4 regions of the Streptomyces sp. NPDC059909 genome follow, and region 3 is predicted to be linked to each of the others. Evidence: riboswitches for the same ligand, from Rfam matches in the RefSeq annotation. Region 3 holds a riboswitch; each other region holds the start of a gene.

Region 1 (3,753 bases), on a different contig from region 3:
GCGAAACGTGCACTCGAGCATCGAGAGTCGTCGGGCGAACCGGAGAACCGGCCACCTGGCCAACCGGCGATTCACTGAGCCGACGACTCGGTGAATCGACCAAGCGATGAAGCGACGCCTCAGATGGTGAGGCCCTTGTCCCGCAGCCACGCCGCCGGGTCCACTCCGTCGCCACCCGCGGTGTGCACCTCCAGGTGCAGGTGCGGGCCGGTGACATTGCCGGTCGCGCCGACGCGGCCGATCGTCTCGCCCGTCGTGACGGTCTGCCCCACGCCGACGGTCATCGACGACAGGTGGCAGTACCAGATCTCGGTGCCGTCCTCGAGCTCCAGGACGATGCGGTAGCCGTACGACCCGGACCAGCCCGCCGACTTGACGGTGCCTCCGTGCACGGCCTTCGCCGGCGTGCCCGTGGGCGCCGCGAAGTCCAGACCGGTGTGGTAGCCGGAGGACCACATCGAGCCGGCCTGGCCGAAGGTCGACGTGATCGTGTACGAGGACGTCGGCAGTGCGTAGCTCGCGGCGAGCTTGGCGAGCCGCTCGGCCTCCGCCTTGCGCGCCGCCTCCTCCTCGGCCAGCCGCTTCGCCTCCGCGGCCTCGGCCTCGGCCGCGGTCTGCTGGGCCTTCGCCTCCGCCGCAGCCTTCTCGGCGGCCGCCTTCTCCGCGGCCGCCTTCGCCTCGGCGTCGGCCTCGGCCTGCTGCTGCTCGGCCTGCTGGAGGATGCGGGCGCGCAGTGCCTCGCCCGCGCCGGTGGCGCTCTCCTCGCCGCCCTTGGCGGACGCCGTGTCGGCGACGGAGAGGGCGGTGAGCGGCGCCTCGTTCCCGTTGCCGTCCTGCTCGTCGGACTCCCCGGAGATCAGGGAGCCCACGCCCGGCAGCGACTTGGCGTCCGGAAGGTTGTCCGTGATGGTGTCGGGAAGGGATATGGAGACCGCGGGCTTGTCCTGCGCGGTGGCCATGCCGCCCGCGCCGACCGCGGCGATGACGCCGACACCGAGGACGGTGGAGCTCCTGGCGAGACCGTTGCGCTGCTTGACAACGCGGTGCCTGCCACGGACCGGCCGGACGGACTCCTCGGTCGGGTTCCACTCCTCCGTCCCGGCGGCGGGGCCCCACTCTGCGGTGGGAACCCACTCGGTGGTGGGCGGCTCTTGGAGGGCAGGCTCGTTGGACGCCACGGAGGCGTGCTCCTTTCCTTCCTTCTCGCCTACCGGGTTAGCTGACGGGTTCGGAGCAGGAAGGTCTCCTACGAGCACCAGGAAGTGCCCGATTCACCCCAATTGGTGGTTCCCCGGTTCCCTTGCGGGATTCGGCGCATGCGCACGGTGCCGTCTCTTGCGACGGCTGGGACGACCGCGCTGCGTTATCGAACGTTAATAGACACCAGGGCCCTATTCCAAGCCGTTCCCACTGATCATTAACGACATTGGCCTGGACTTACCGGCCACAAGAGGGGAGAAACGGGCGAGTTGACCCCACCTCACCCGACCCACACTTTCTGACGGCGCATCAAATGTTATGCGGAGGGCTCTCTTTCGATTACGTTCCGTCGCGATGGGGGACCACCGGCATCGTCCGGCGCCGTTTCGGCCGCCGCTCCTCCGGCCGGCTGACCGCCAGCAGCGCCATGTCGTCCGTCGATGCGCCGCCCGTGTGCCGCAGTACGTCGGCGACGACCGCATCCAGCAGTTCCTCTGGGCCGGGGAAGATCCGGCCGCCCAGCCGTTCGCGCGGATCGTAGAAGACGCCGTGCGCGTCGCGCGCCTCGGACAGCCCGTCCGTGTAGAGCAGCAGCGTGGCCCCCGCCGGGAACGCCGCCTCGTCCACCCGGTCGGGCCAGGTGCCGAGACCGCCCATGCCGAGCGGCAGCGCGGGCACGCTCGGCTCCAGCACGACCAGCATTCCGTCCGTGTGGAGGACGAGCGGCGGCGGATGGCCCCGGTTGACCACCCGCACGTGTCCGTCGCCCCGTGGGATCTCGGCGAGCACGGCGGTGGTGAATCCCTCGAACACATCGAGCCCCGAGCGCCTCGTGCCCTCCCGCCCCAGCGCCCGCTCCAGTCGTTGCGCGACCCCCTCCAGCAAGGGCTCCTGCTCGGCCGCCTCGCGGAACGCCCCGAGCACGATGGCCACCGTCTCCACCGCGTTCAGCCCCTTCCCCCGTACGTCCCCGACCACCAGCCGCACCCCGTAGGGAGTGTCCTGCACGGCGTACAGGTCCCCGCCGATGAACGCGTCCGCCTGCGCCGCCTCGTACCGCGCGGCGATCTGCAGCCCGCCGATCCGCTCGGCGGGCGAGGGCAGCACGGCCCGCTGGGCGGCCTCCGCGACGACGCGTGCGGACGCGAGGCGCGCGCTGCCGCGGCGCACGACCCGGTTGATGAACAGGGCCAGCCCGGCGACGGTGACCACGGTCAGCAGCTCGGTGATGGACGGGATCTCGGTGAAGGTGCCGTTGTACATCTGCAGCCCCGCCTCCGCCGCGATGGCGCCGATGCCGGCCAGCAGGGTGTACCACGGGGAGAAGAAGGGAGCGGCGACCATCGGCGACGCGGCGAAGAGGGGCGATGCCGTGTACGTCGCCGGGGTGGCCAGGTCGAAGAAGATCCCGCCCACGATGAGCAGCACGGGCAGCAACTGGACGATCATGCGGCCGACGTCCCGGCGCGGCGCGCCGCCGGCGCTCTCGTCGACGGTGTTTTCGTCGCCGACGAGGTCCTCGTCGCCTTCGCGTTCGCCTTCGCGTTCGCCTTCGCCTGGTCGCTGCCCCACCGATGGTCTCCTGCCCGGTCCGCCCACGGATGCGGACCTACCGCGCCCCACCCAGGCTGGCCGGAGCCGGGCCGCGCGGCGAATCGCCATCGGCCAACCGGACTACGTCCCGGCCGGTCGGCCGGGCCACAGAGCTGCGGCCACCGGGTCGGCGGGCTGACGGCTGCGTATCGGGGGTGGTCACCAGGGGGCCCTCCTGGTGACCCGATCAGGGGTACGGGCGTGAGTGCGGGCCTCAGTCGTCGCTGAGGTTGCGCTCCGCGTACACCTTCATCGCGTCGCGCACGAACTCAGCCGTGCCCTCGCCGTGCCGGTCGTAGTTCGCCGTGAAGCGCGGGTCGGCGACATACATCTCGCCGAGCCCGATGACGTACGACTTCGTCGGCGTGACCGTCACCGACAGCCACTCGATCTGCCGCTGTGCGATCGCCTGCGCCTCGTCGCTGTCCGGCGCGAGACCGTCCTTGAACGCCTGCCCGAAGTCACGGGCGATCCCGGCCTGCCGGTCCTGGAAGGCCTTCTTCTCCTCCGCGCTGAGCGAGCGCCACCAGCGGTCGCCCTTCTCGTACGCGTCGCGGCCCCAGCGCCGGGTCACCTCCTCCTCGTACTGGGTGTGGTCGAAGCCGTCGAAGACTTCTTCCGCCATGAGTTCCTCTCCTCTCTCCGTGCGGTCGAGAGTGGTCCGCACCGAGGCGATCTGCCGCCCGATGCGCTCCCGCTCCTGCTCCAGCAGCCTCAGATGGGTGCGCAGGGCGGCGGCCGTGTCCCGCTGTCCTTCCAGGACCTGCGCGATGGCCGGCAGCCCGAGCCCCAGCTCGCGCAGCAGCAGAATGCGCTGCAGCCGGATCAGGGCGTCCTGGTCGTAGTAGCGGTAGCCGTTGCTGCCGATCCGGCTCGGCACGAGCAGCCCCAGCTCTCCGTAGTGCCTGAGCGTGCGGCTCGTCGTACCGGCTTTCCTGGCGATTTCCTGGATCGACCACT
Region 2 (3,753 bases), on a different contig from region 3:
AGCTCGGCCTGCCGGGTCTTCAGCGCGGCCAGCCGCTCGCCCGCCTCCGCACGCAGCTGGTCCAACTCCCGCGCCTGCTTCTGGATCCCCGCGATCGTGGCGGCCTGCCGCGCCCCGGCCCGCTCGGCCAGCTCCGCCCCGGCCAGATACGTGTCGGGGTCGGCGGAGAGCGCGAGCTGTACGGACGGGTCGAGCCCGCCCGCGCGGTACTGCGCGGTGGCGATCGAACCGAGCGCGTTCCGGGAGGAGTTGAGCCGCTCCGTGCGCCGCGCCGCCTCGTCCCGCAGGTCGTCCAGCGACTCCCGGGCCCGGTGGGCGGCCTCCTTCGCGCCGTTGTACTTCTCGGTGGCCGCCTCGGCCTCCTGGAACAGCTTGTCGGCCTCGGCCTTCAGCTGCTCGGGCGTGGGCCGGGGGTCCGCAAGCCCGGAGCCTTCGAAAGCGGTGGCGGACGCGGCACCGGCCAGCGCGAGCGTGAGGGCGGTACGGGCGGCAGAGCCGCCGAGGGTGCGCTGCTTGGGCTTGCGGTGCGCTGCCACGAGGGCCAGTCCTTCCGGAGTCCGCCAGGTCATGCCGTACGGGTCCGGCGGCGGGCCGCACAGGGGAAGCGGTCCACCGCCGGATCCATCGGCGTGGTGGCCGGAGTGCCGCCCGGATGCGCGGCGGCGGTGGGGAGTCGGTCACCTGGGGGAGGACGCTAAACCTCCGGCGCGCCGAGCAGTGGTGCCATGACCGTTATTGGCGGGAGTCGGACCGCCGGGGTCGCTTTCGGACCGTACGGCTAGGCTCCGGTGATATGGACGTACTCATCAATGTCTTCGTCGCCCTGCACATCATCGGCATCGCGTCGCTGCTCGGTGGCTTCCTGACCCAGATGAAGGCGATGGGCGAGGGAACGGCACGCTTCACGCCCGCGATGCTGCACGGCGCCCTGTTGATGCTGGTCACGGGCGTGGCACTGGTGGGGCTGAACCAGGCGGACGACCAGCCGGTCAACAACCTCAAGATCGGCGTCAAGCTGGCGGTGCTGGTGGTGATCCTCGCGCTGGTCTACGTCAAGCGGGACGAGGAGAAGGTGGGGAAGGGCGTGTTCGCCACGGTGGGCGGCCTGACGGTGGCGAACATCTTCATCGCGACGCTGTGGACGTGATCGGGCCGGGGGTCCGGGGGGTGTCCCCCGGGTAGGCACAGCATCGCGACGCTGTGGACGTGACCGGGCCGGGGGTCCGGGGGGTGTCCCCCGGGTAGGCACAGCATCGCGACGCTGTGGACGTGACCGGGCCGGTCGCATGACCACTCACGCCGCAACGCACCCTGTGCGACGGGTGGTTACGGCGTGAGTCAGTCAGGCGTCCATGCGGTCTACGCGGGGCGGACGCTCCCGTAGATCGGCATGTAGTAGATCGACTCCTCGCGGACGTTCGCGCCCGGCTTGGGGGCGTGGATCATCATGCCGTCGCCGATGTAGATGCCGACGTGGCTGATGTCGTCGTAGAAGAAGACCAGGTCGCCGGGGAGAAGATCGCTCGTGGCGACGCGCTGGCCGACCTCGACCTGGTCCCACGTGGTGCGGGGCAGATCGACGCCGGCCGCCTTCCAGGCCGCCTGGGTGAGGCCGGAGCAGTCGTACGAGCTGGGGCCGGTCGCCCCCCACACATACGGCTTGCCGATCTGGTCCCGGGCGAAGGCGAGGACCTTCTCGGCCTTGGCCGCGTAGGTCCCGGCGGACGTGTCGGTGCCGGTGCTCGTCCCGGTGCCGGTGCTCGTCCCGGGGCTGGTCCCGGTGTCCTGGCTCTGCGCCTCCTGCTGCGCGCGCTCCCTCGCCAGGCGCTCCGCCTCGGCCTTGGCCTCCGCCTCCGCCTTGGCCTTCGCCTCGGCCTGCCGGCGAGCCTCTTCCTCCCGCTGACGCTCCAGCGCCTCGAGCCGCGCCTTCTCCTCGGCGGTCAGCTGCGACAGCAGCGTCCGCGCCTCGGCGAGCTTCTGCTGCACCTGCTCCTTGCTGGTGCGCAGCGACTGCTGGGAGGCGGTCAGCGTCTCCAGGCTCTTGGTCGCCTTCGCGCGCTGCTTCGCGGCCTCCGCCTGCTGCGTCTCGAAGTCGGCGATGGCGCCGCGCTGCTCGTCGGAGAGCCGGTCCATCAGATGGGTCTGGTCGAAGTACGCCTGCGGGCTGTCGGCGAAGAGCAGCGCGGCGGTCGGCGTGACCGCACCGGTCCGGTACTGCGCGGCCGCGTACGAACCGAGCGTGCGGCGGGCCTCGTTCAGCGACTCCGTGCGCTTGGCGACATCGTCGAGGATCGTGTCCACCTCGCGGCGCTGCTGCGCGGTCTCCTCTTTCGCCCGGTTGTACTGCTGGGTCGCGGTGCCCGCCTGCCGGTAGAGGTCGTCGACCTTCTTCTGAACCTCTTCGATGCTGGGTCTCGGGTCGGCCTGGGCGCTCTGGGTGGAGAGGAGGGTGACGCCCGCGAGGGCGGCCGTCGTGAACCCGACGGCGGGGGACTTCGTACGCGGATGCGTACGCGTCTTGCGATGCGACGCCAAGGCCGGCATCTCCTTCCGTGGACCGCCTACCGGGTTAGCTGTCGGGTTCGGACGGAACGGAAGGCTGTCCTACGGGCCGAGTTGAGCACGGCCCGATTCACCCCGGTTGTGCATGATGGGTCCCCGGTTCCGAACTTCCTTACGGGAAAGTCGGATTCGGCGTGGGCTGCCCGATTGGCGTAGGTCGCCGTTGGGGGAACGGGCCGCCTGGGCGAGCACGCTAGCCAAACTGTGGTGCCGCTGTGAAGGTCGATGTTCGATATGCCCGATACATTTTCGTGACCTCGGCGTGTCACCGTCGTGCCGCATCCGTCCCGTGCTCGTGATGTGACGGACCGTGTTCGGCCGGTTGTGGTGAAGGCGGCGGCGGGCTGTCGGTGGGGCGGCCTAGACTCGTAGAGCGATGAGCAGCCTCTTTGACGACAGCTTCCTGGCGGACCTCCAGCGCACCTCGGCCTCGGAGGAGCCCCCGCCGCCCGAGCACGACGAGCACGCGCCCCACGAGGAGGACCCGCACGACCTCTTCGAGGGGAAGTTCGACGTGCCCCCGGCCAGGGACGCGTACTACAGGGACGGTGCGCCGCGTCCCGCGGTGGACCCGGCCGCGCTGCTCGAGGGGCTGAACGAGCAGCAGCGTGCCGCCGTCGTGCACACGGGCTCGCCGCTGCTCATCGTGGCCGGTGCCGGCTCCGGCAAGACCCGGGTGCTGACCCACCGGATCGCCCATCTGCTGGCGACCCGCCATGTCCACCCCGGCCAGATACTGGCGATCACGTTCACGAACAAGGCCGCGGGCGAGATGAAGGAGCGCGTCGAGCATCTCGTCGGCCCGCGCGCCAACGCGATGTGGGTCTCCACCTTCCACAGCGCCTGCGTCCGCATCCTGCGCCGGGAGAGCAAGAAGCTCGGCTTCACGTCCTCGTTCTCCATCTACGACGCGGCGGACTCGAAGCGGCTGATGGCGCTGGTCTGCCGTGACCTGGACCTGGACCCGAAGAAGTTCCCGCCGAAGTCCTTCAGCGCCAAGATCTCGAATCTGAAGAACGAGCTGATCGACGAGGAGACCTTCGCCGACCAGGCCGCCGACGGCTTCGAGAAGACGCTGGCCGAGGCCTACCGGATGTACCAGGCCCGGCTGCGCGAGGCCAACGCGCTGGACTTCGACGACATCATCATGACCACCGTCCATCTGCTCCAGGCGTTCCCGGACGTCGCCGA
Region 3 (3,753 bases):
CGACCTTCCGCCCGCTACGTTCTGCCGGAGCTCACCGAGCGCACCAGCGCAGGCCTCCGCACGCTCGACCCGTACTCGAAGCTGCTGGAGGAGCGGATCATCTTTCTCGGCACGACCGTCGACGACACCTCGGCCAACGACGTCATCGCCCAGTTCCTGTACCTCGAGTACGCCGCCCCCGACCAGGACATCAACCTCTACATCAACTCCCCCGGCGGCCCCATCAGCGCGATGACGTCGGTCTACGACACGATGCAGGTGGTGACCTGCGACGTTGCGACGACGTGCCTGGGCCAGGCCGCCTCCACCGCCGCCGTACTGCTCGCCGCCGGCACGCCCGGCAAACGGATGGCCCTGCCCGGCGCCCGGGTCTTCGTCCAGCAGCCCGCCCTCCCCGAGCCCCTCCAGGGTCAGCCGACGGATCTCGGCATCCAGGCACAGGAGTTGCTGCGGCTGCGCGACCAGATCTCCGCCATGCTGGTGCGCCACACGGGCCGGAGCGCCGAACGTATCGCCGCCGACATCGAACGCGACACTGTGTTCGACGCGGCCGGGGCGAAGGAGTACGGCCTGGTCGATCACATCGTCAAGAACCGCAAGACGTCGGCCGCTTCGCACGGGGAACGGTGAACCGGCCCGTGCTGCCTCCGGAACTGCCCCCGCTGCCCGCACTGACCCGCGCCGAGAGCGAGTTCATCGACCGCTATCTCGAAGTCGTCGACCAGCTGGGACGGATCAATCCGGCCAGGGGGGCCCACACGTACGGCGCCCTCCGCGCCGCCCAGGCCCTGGCCGCACGGGCGATCGCCCTGCGGGACGCCCTCGCGCTGATGCACGCCCGAGGCGAGAGCGAGCTGCACGCACCCACATTGGCCCGCGCCCTGCGGGTGTTGGACGGGGAGCGGAGGACCGCGCGAATCACGGTCCCGCCGGAGTCTGTGAGTTGAGCGGGGCGGCCCCGCGCCGGTACGGAACGCGCCACGGGAGGGCCAGGGACGTACGAGTGGGTGTCGCCCATCCGGAGTAGTCGCGGCTTCAACTTTTGTGCGCGACAAGTTGCGCGGCGGGATGGGCCATCTGGCTGAATGGCGCGTTCCGTTGCTGGTACAGCGCTCGTCATGCGACCACTCGTGATGGGCCGAACGGCTTGGTCCACTCGATTGGATCAGTGGTGAGGAGCCTCACATATCGTCGTTTCGACTCGGAAATCGGGCAGTTCGTGCGTCAAGATCCCTGGGACGACAAGCCCCCGCCACCGCGGCGGGGCGGTCCGGGCGGACGCCGAGTCCTGCCGCCGCACCGGATGCCTGGTCGACATGAGTGCTTCGGCAGGAGTGGAGGACCCGAGCAGTACGGTCCGGCCGCCCACCGTGGCCGGTCCTCGGGGTGAAGCCGCTGCGGCGGCCGGGCGTCTTCGCAGGTCCGAACCCGACAGGTCATCCTTCACAGGCGGCTGACGAAGGGTTGCGCATGACTGCGCAGACACATTGTCCGTCCCTGCTCTCCCGGACGGGTGCCGTCTCGGCTCTCACTCTCGCCGCCGTCGGCGGCTCCCTGCTGGTCCCTGGCGGCGCTTCGGAGGCCCACGCGGCGTCGGCCCACGCGCTGAAGGCCCTCAAGGTGGCCGCGTCCAAGAGGGGCGCGCCGTACCGGTGGGGGGCCACGGGCCCGTACCGGTTCGACTGCTCGGGACTCACGCTCTACTCGTACAAGAAGGCGGGAAAGAGGCTGCCGCGCACGGCGCAGGCCCAGTACAACCGCACCCGCCACATCTCGGCCTCCCGCCGGCAGGTCGGTGACCTGGTGTTCTTCCGCTCCGGCGGATACGTGTACCACGTCGGCATCTACGCGGGCGGCGGGAGGATCTGGCACTCCCCCAAGACCGGCTCCGTCGTGAAGCTGAGCAAGATCTGGACCAAGAGCGTCCGGTACGGACGCGTCCGCTGACCGGCCGGGGTCAGCCGGTCGGACCAGTCGGTGGCATGTTCCGCGGGGCACGGGCTACTCGTACGGTATGCCCGACGACGAGAGCCCCGGCGCCCCGCGGAACAACGACGCGGGGCGGAACGACGACGCACAGCGCAACGACCCGCATGACGCCGCCGCGCGCCGTGAGACCGAGGCGGAGCGCGCCGACCGCAACTTCATCGAGCTGCTGCAGGAGCTGCGGGTCATCCAGACGGGCGTGCAGATCCTGTTCGCCTTCCTCCTCACCCTGGCCTTCACGGCCAGGTTCCCCAGCCTCGACTCGTTCCAGCGCGGCACGTACGTGACTACACTGCTACTCGCCGTGGTGGCCGCGGCGCTCTTCACCGCGCCCGCCGCACTGCACCGCGGTCTCTTCCGCAGAGGCGCCAAGGAGGAGATCGTGCTGGTCTCGTCACGGCTGGCCGGCATCGGCATGGCGGTGCTCGCCCTGGCGCTGACCTCCGCGGTGCTGCTGGTCGTCGACGTCGTGCACGGCACGCCGGAAGGGATCGTGGCCGCTGCCGCGACGCTGCTCGTCTGCGCCGGGCTCTGGGCCGTGCTGCCCTGGGCCGTCCGGCGGAGGCTCAATGGTCGGGAGGAGCGGTCACCAGGGTCAGGCCGAGGGCGGTGAGTGCACCGCCGCTGACCCCCCTCCACGGTCCGTGCAGTACGCGGGCGGCGCAGCCACCGGCCCAGCCGGTACACGAGCAGCGCCACGAGCGGGAACCGGACCAGCGCGAGCACGATCGTGGCCGGCAGCAGGATGCGATGCAGCACGGCCGCGCCGTCCGGCACAGGTGCAGCGGGCTACGAGTCGGGCGCTGCGCGCCCTGCTCCGCACGGGATTCGCCCGCGCGACGCCGGACACCCCCTGCCGCCTGCGGGGCCCTGCCCGGGCCCGCGGGCCAGTTCCCGCACTGCGGCAAGACCCCGGACCCCTCGTGTGGCTACGCCCCCTGGCCCCCGCCGGGGCTCTGCCCCGGGCCCCGCTCCTCAATCGCCGGAGGGGCTTGATCGTTGGGACGTCGCCCCGGCCCCGCGCTTCGAGGGCCGACGGGGCTCACCCTGAGCCCGTCCGCAGGGCACAGGGGCCCACAGCGGCGGACTCCGTCATGGGAGGGTCGGCGCGGTCCAGGGCAGCGCGATCCAGACGGTCTTGCCGCCCTCCGCAGTCGGGGTCACGGAGAGCTCTCCCCCGCACTCGGTGGTGAGCCAGCGGATGATCACCATCCCGCGCCCGTTGTCCTGCTGGACGGCCGCCGGCAGCCGCTGCGGCCAGCGCGGATGGCTGTCGGTGACCCCGATGCGCAGCTGCTCGTCGCGCTCGAGCCGGACGTTCACGGTGAAGGTGGGCGACTGTCCGAAGGTGTGCTGCACGGCGTTGGTGGCGAGTTCGGAGACGATCAGCCGGACGGTGTCGGCCGTTTCCGCCTCACCGGGGAGGCCCCAGTCGGTGAGGACGCCGGTGACGTATCTCCGCGCGGCGGAGACCGAGGCGGGATCGCTCGGCAGAGTGACGGAGGCTTCCTGGTGGTCTGCCATGGCGAGCTGTCCCTTTCCCACCGGGGCCGGACGCCGGCACGTGGCGACACGTGGCGGAAGGTGCGCCGGAGCGGCCTCGGACTGCGCTTCGCGCCAGACTGCCACCGTTGATGACGCAGTTGGTGGCGATCCACCAAGATATGCATATATCTGTCGCTCAAAGCGGTGAACTCTGCGACGTGAGAACGCATTTGGGCGCACACTGGGTGGCTGCCGTTTCGGTGGCCGCTCCGCCGGACGGCT
Region 4 (3,753 bases), on a different contig from region 3:
GCGGTGGCAGTGGGGGCCACGGCTGGTCCGGGTCGGCGGGCACGTCCAGGCCGAGGACCTGGGCGGCGCGGAGTGCGACGCGCGTGTGCCCCTCGGGCGACAGGTGCAGCCGGTCGTCGTCCCAGGCACGCCTGTCCTGGACGGACTTGAGCGACCAGAGGTCGAGGACCGGGCAGTGGTAGCGGTCGGCGATGGCGCGGACGTGCGCGGTGTACGTGGCGATCTTGCCGCGCAGATGGCGGAGCACGGGCACGCCGCGGGTGTCGAAGCCGGTGGTCACCATGACGGTGCCGACGGCGCCGGTGAGGTCGGCGACGGCTCGTTCGAAGCGCTCGGCGACGTCGTCGGGGTCGGTGCCGGGCCGGATGATGTCGTTGCCGCCCGCGCAGAAGGTCACCAGGTCGGGGGTGAGTTCCTTCGCACGCGGGACCTGTTCGGCCACGATCTGGTCGAGCAGGCGGCCGCGTACGGCGAGATTGGCGTAGCGGAAGGTGTGTTCCGGTACGCGGTCGTCGAGCAGGACCGCGAGGCGATCCGCCCAGCCCACGAACTGACCCTCGGGTCCGGGGTCTCCGACGCCCTCGGTGAAACTGTCACCGATCGCCGCGTACGACCCGAATGCACCATTTGTTCTTGATCTCGAATCGTCTGCCACGTCGAGACATCATTCACGGCGTGAAGTGACCTACGCCACCGTAGGGAGGGGTTGACGAGGCGTGAGATAAACCACCTGGTCAGTTTCCCGGCCGACGGGAATACGGCGGCACACACGCGTCCGCCGTCCCCCTGGGTCAGGTCGGGGAACGGCGGACTCTGCTGACGTTACGTCAGGTTCACAGGGAGACACCGTGCTGGCGGAGGTACGCCAGCGGGTCGATGTCCGAGCCGTAGTTCGGGGTGGTGCGGATCTCGAAGTGCAGGTGCGGCCCGGTGGAGTTGCCGGTGGAGCCGGAGAGGCCGATCTGCTGCCCGCCGCTCACGCTCTCGCCGGACGAGACCGCGAGGGAGGAGAGGTGGGCGTACTGCGAGTACGTGCCATCGTTGTGCCGGATGACGACCTGGTTGCCGTACGCGCCGGCCCAGCCGGCCGAGACGACGGTGCCGGCGCCGACGGCCTTGACGGAGGTGCCGGTGGCAGCGGCGAAGTCGACACCGGTGTGGTAGCCGCTGGACCACATGGCCCCGGCGGTGCGGTAGGCGGTGGTGATGCTCGCGTCGACGGGGGCCGCGAAGTAGTCGGAGAGGCTGCGCTGCGGGGCGGCGGCCGGGGCAGCGGCGGGCGCTTTGGCGGCTGCGGAGCCGGACTCGGCGCGGGCCTGCGTGCGCTCGGCCTTCGCGGGAGCCTCGGCCTTGGCCGGAACCTCGGCCCGCACCTTCGTCTTCGCCTCCGCGGGAGCCTCGGCCTTGGCCGGAACCTCGGCCCGCACCTTCGTCTTCGCCTCCGCGGGAGCCTCGACCTTGGCCGGAGCCTCGGCCGGGGCCTTCGCCTGGGCCTTGGCGCCGATGGTGAGCTTGAGGCCCGGGTGGATCAGCGACGGGTTCTCGCCGACGGCCGCGCGGTTGTCCGCGTACAGCTTCTTCCAGCCGCCGTCGATGTCCTGCTCCACGGCGATCTTGGACAGGTAGTCGCCCACCACGACCGTGTAGGTCTTGGCGGCCTTCCCCGCCTTCGGCGTCTGCGGGGCGGCCTTCTGGGCGACGGTGGCGACATGCTCGCGGGTCACGGTGGGCGCGGACGCCTCCGCGGCGTGTGCACCTGCGGCGCCGATGAGCGGGACTGCGATGGCGGCGCCACCCGTGCCCGCGGCGACGAATCCGCGCGTGATCGGGTTGGTCCTCGGACGGCGATGCTTGCCCTTGGGCATGGCGAATTCCTCTCCGGCGCCTACGAGGTGAGCTGTCGGGTTCGGGCTGGAGATGCCCGGTCGCGCTTGCACGCGACTTGACCCCTAGCCGTCCGGAACTCCGGACCGGCGAACTACCTGGGTCCCCCGCTCCTGCCACGCGTGGGGTGGGTGCGTATTCCGGTCGGCGGCAGGATTAGGCGGTCCGACCGGATTGCGGCGACCGTAAGCGAGCAAATCGGCGGGTACAAGCCTCCCCATTGACCCGACATTCACCCAGTCCCTGGCAAGAGGGACTTCCCGGTCACCCTCCGTCGATCGGGGATCCCTGATTTCCTTACCCGCAAGGGGAATTGATGACGGGACACGGCAACAGACCGTCACGAATATGATCCCGCTCACGCAACGACGCCCATCTCCCTGGCAATCGGGGCGTGTTCTGCTAAAGCATTTGAATTCGGACAGAAGCCCCATTAAAGGCATATGACGAGCCAGGTCCGACTTAGCAAACGGAAGGGTCAGATCCGGCCGATCCGACGCCTCAGCCGCAGCACGACCGCATCGAGATCACCGCGCAGCCCCGTGTCCATTCCGTGATGCAGCAGCACCGCACCCCGGTACGCCGTCTCCGTGTCCAGGCACTCGTACGCCGCCGCCGGATCGAGCCCCCGCAGCCTGATCGCGGGCGGCCGCTCTCCGTAGTGCTGAGCCTGCAGCCACGCCAGGACGACGATCTCGTCGCCGCGTATGTACTGCACGGCGCTCAGCCCGCCCTCCGGCGGCCGCAGCCGGTGGAGCGCGCCGTGCTGCACGACCGGCCTGATCTTCTTGTAGAGAGCCACCCAGCCGCGGGCCTCGGTCAGCTCGTCCTCGCTCCATCGCGTGAGGTCGCCCCCGACGCCCAGCACCCCGGCCATCGCGCTGACGAAACGGAACCGCAGGGAGCTGTTGAGCTGCACATTAGGGCTGTCCGTCACCCAGGCCGCCAAGGTGGGCGCGGTAAAGATCACTGTCGGCGTTGACCATCTCCGGCTCGACCCAGATCCCGAACCGCATGCCCAGCGCGTGCACTTCCTCGGCGAGCGGCTTCAGCCCCTGCGGGAAGCGGTCCGGGTTCGGCGTCCAGTCGCCGAGCCCCGCCCGGTCGCTGGTGCGCTTCCCGAACCAGGCGTCGTCCACCACGAAGAGCTCGACCCCGATCCCGGCGGCCCGGCGCGCCAGGGCCCGCTGCTGCTCCTCCGAGATGTCGAAGCCGGTGGCCTCCCAGGAGTTGTAGAGGACCGGCCGGGAGGCCCGCGCGTCCGGAATCACATGCGCCAGCTGCCAGGCGTGCCAGGCGCGGCTGGCACCGCCGAAGCCCTTGTCGGTCCACAGCCCGGCGAAGACGGGTGAGGTGTATGTCTCACCGGGCGCGAGGAGCAGCAGCCCGGAGTCGTCGTAGCCGGCGCCGCCGCTGATCTGCACCTGGCCGTCGGGCAGGTGCTGTACGGCGATCCGCCATGATCCCGACCAGCCGAGGGCGCAGCCGTACACCTCCCCCGTCTCCTCCGTGGCCTCTCCGTCGTCGACGGCGGCCCAGGGGAGGTGCTGGTGGCCGGTGTGCCCGCGGCGCGACCCGAGCACCTTCTCTCCGTACGTGAGCTCCGACCGTACGAGCCGGGACTCGGCCGCCCAGCGGCCGTGCAGCTGGGAGAGCCGGCGCCGGTCGCGGGAGGGCAGCGTCCATACGGCGGCGTCGGCGCGCAGCAGCTCCAGGGCCGGCCCCTCCCCCGCGTGCGCCACCGTGACCCAGCGCTCGACCACGTCGGAGTCGTCCCGCATCCGGTAGTGCAGGGTCAGCGCGAGGCCGTGCAGGGGGTCGTCGAAGCGCAGCCGCAGCTCGTCACCGTCCACCTGTGCGTCGTCGTAG

What was found. A riboswitch is a leader RNA that binds a small molecule or an ion and turns the genes downstream of it on or off. The one in region 3 is predicted to bind cyclic di-AMP.
Region 1: linked by a shared signal. The riboswitch ahead of ACFV9O_RS24370 (M23 family metallopeptidase) and the one ahead of ACFV9O_RS21885 (C40 family peptidase) in region 3 are both predicted to bind cyclic di-AMP.
Region 2: linked by a shared signal. The riboswitch ahead of ACFV9O_RS26585 (NlpC/P60 family protein) and the one ahead of ACFV9O_RS21885 (C40 family peptidase) in region 3 are both predicted to bind cyclic di-AMP.
Region 4: linked by a shared signal. The riboswitch ahead of ACFV9O_RS27170 (peptidoglycan DD-metalloendopeptidase family protein) and the one ahead of ACFV9O_RS21885 (C40 family peptidase) in region 3 are both predicted to bind cyclic di-AMP.

Annotation. Positions count from the first base shown of each region.
Region 1 covers NZ_JBHWKX010000037.1:51,065-54,817, reverse strand. The annotation lists gene ACFV9O_RS24370 (M23 family metallopeptidase) at 120-1,178, opposite strand; cyclic di-AMP (ydaO/yuaA leader) riboswitch at 1,190-1,325, opposite strand; gene ACFV9O_RS24365 (PP2C family protein-serine/threonine phosphatase) at 1,540-2,649, opposite strand; gene ACFV9O_RS24360 (TipAS antibiotic-recognition domain-containing protein) at 3,008-3,753, opposite strand, start outside.
Region 2 covers NZ_JBHWKX010000044.1:50,447-54,199, reverse strand. The annotation lists gene ACFV9O_RS26595 (NlpC/P60 family protein) at 1-536, opposite strand, end outside; gene ACFV9O_RS26590 (hypothetical protein) at 794-1,147, shown strand; gene ACFV9O_RS26585 (NlpC/P60 family protein) at 1,360-2,544, opposite strand; cyclic di-AMP (ydaO/yuaA leader) riboswitch at 2,543-2,707, opposite strand; gene pcrA (DNA helicase PcrA) at 2,939-3,753, shown strand, end outside.
Region 3 covers NZ_JBHWKX010000031.1:83,381-87,133, forward strand. The annotation lists gene ACFV9O_RS21875 (ATP-dependent Clp protease proteolytic subunit) at 1-630, shown strand, start outside; gene ACFV9O_RS21880 (hypothetical protein) at 639-947, shown strand; cyclic di-AMP (ydaO/yuaA leader) riboswitch at 1,312-1,467, shown strand; gene ACFV9O_RS21885 (C40 family peptidase) at 1,471-1,947, shown strand; gene ACFV9O_RS21890 (DUF6328 family protein) at 2,015-2,599, shown strand; partial or broken gene ACFV9O_RS21895 (LysE family translocator) at 2,553-2,736, opposite strand; gene ACFV9O_RS21900 (ATP-binding protein) at 3,079-3,510, opposite strand.
Region 4 covers NZ_JBHWKX010000047.1:442-4,194, forward strand. The annotation lists gene ACFV9O_RS27165 (SGNH/GDSL hydrolase family protein) at 1-655, opposite strand, end outside; gene ACFV9O_RS27170 (peptidoglycan DD-metalloendopeptidase family protein) at 834-1,865, opposite strand; cyclic di-AMP (ydaO/yuaA leader) riboswitch at 1,870-2,024, opposite strand; partial or broken gene ACFV9O_RS27175 (alpha-galactosidase) at 2,363-3,753, opposite strand, start outside.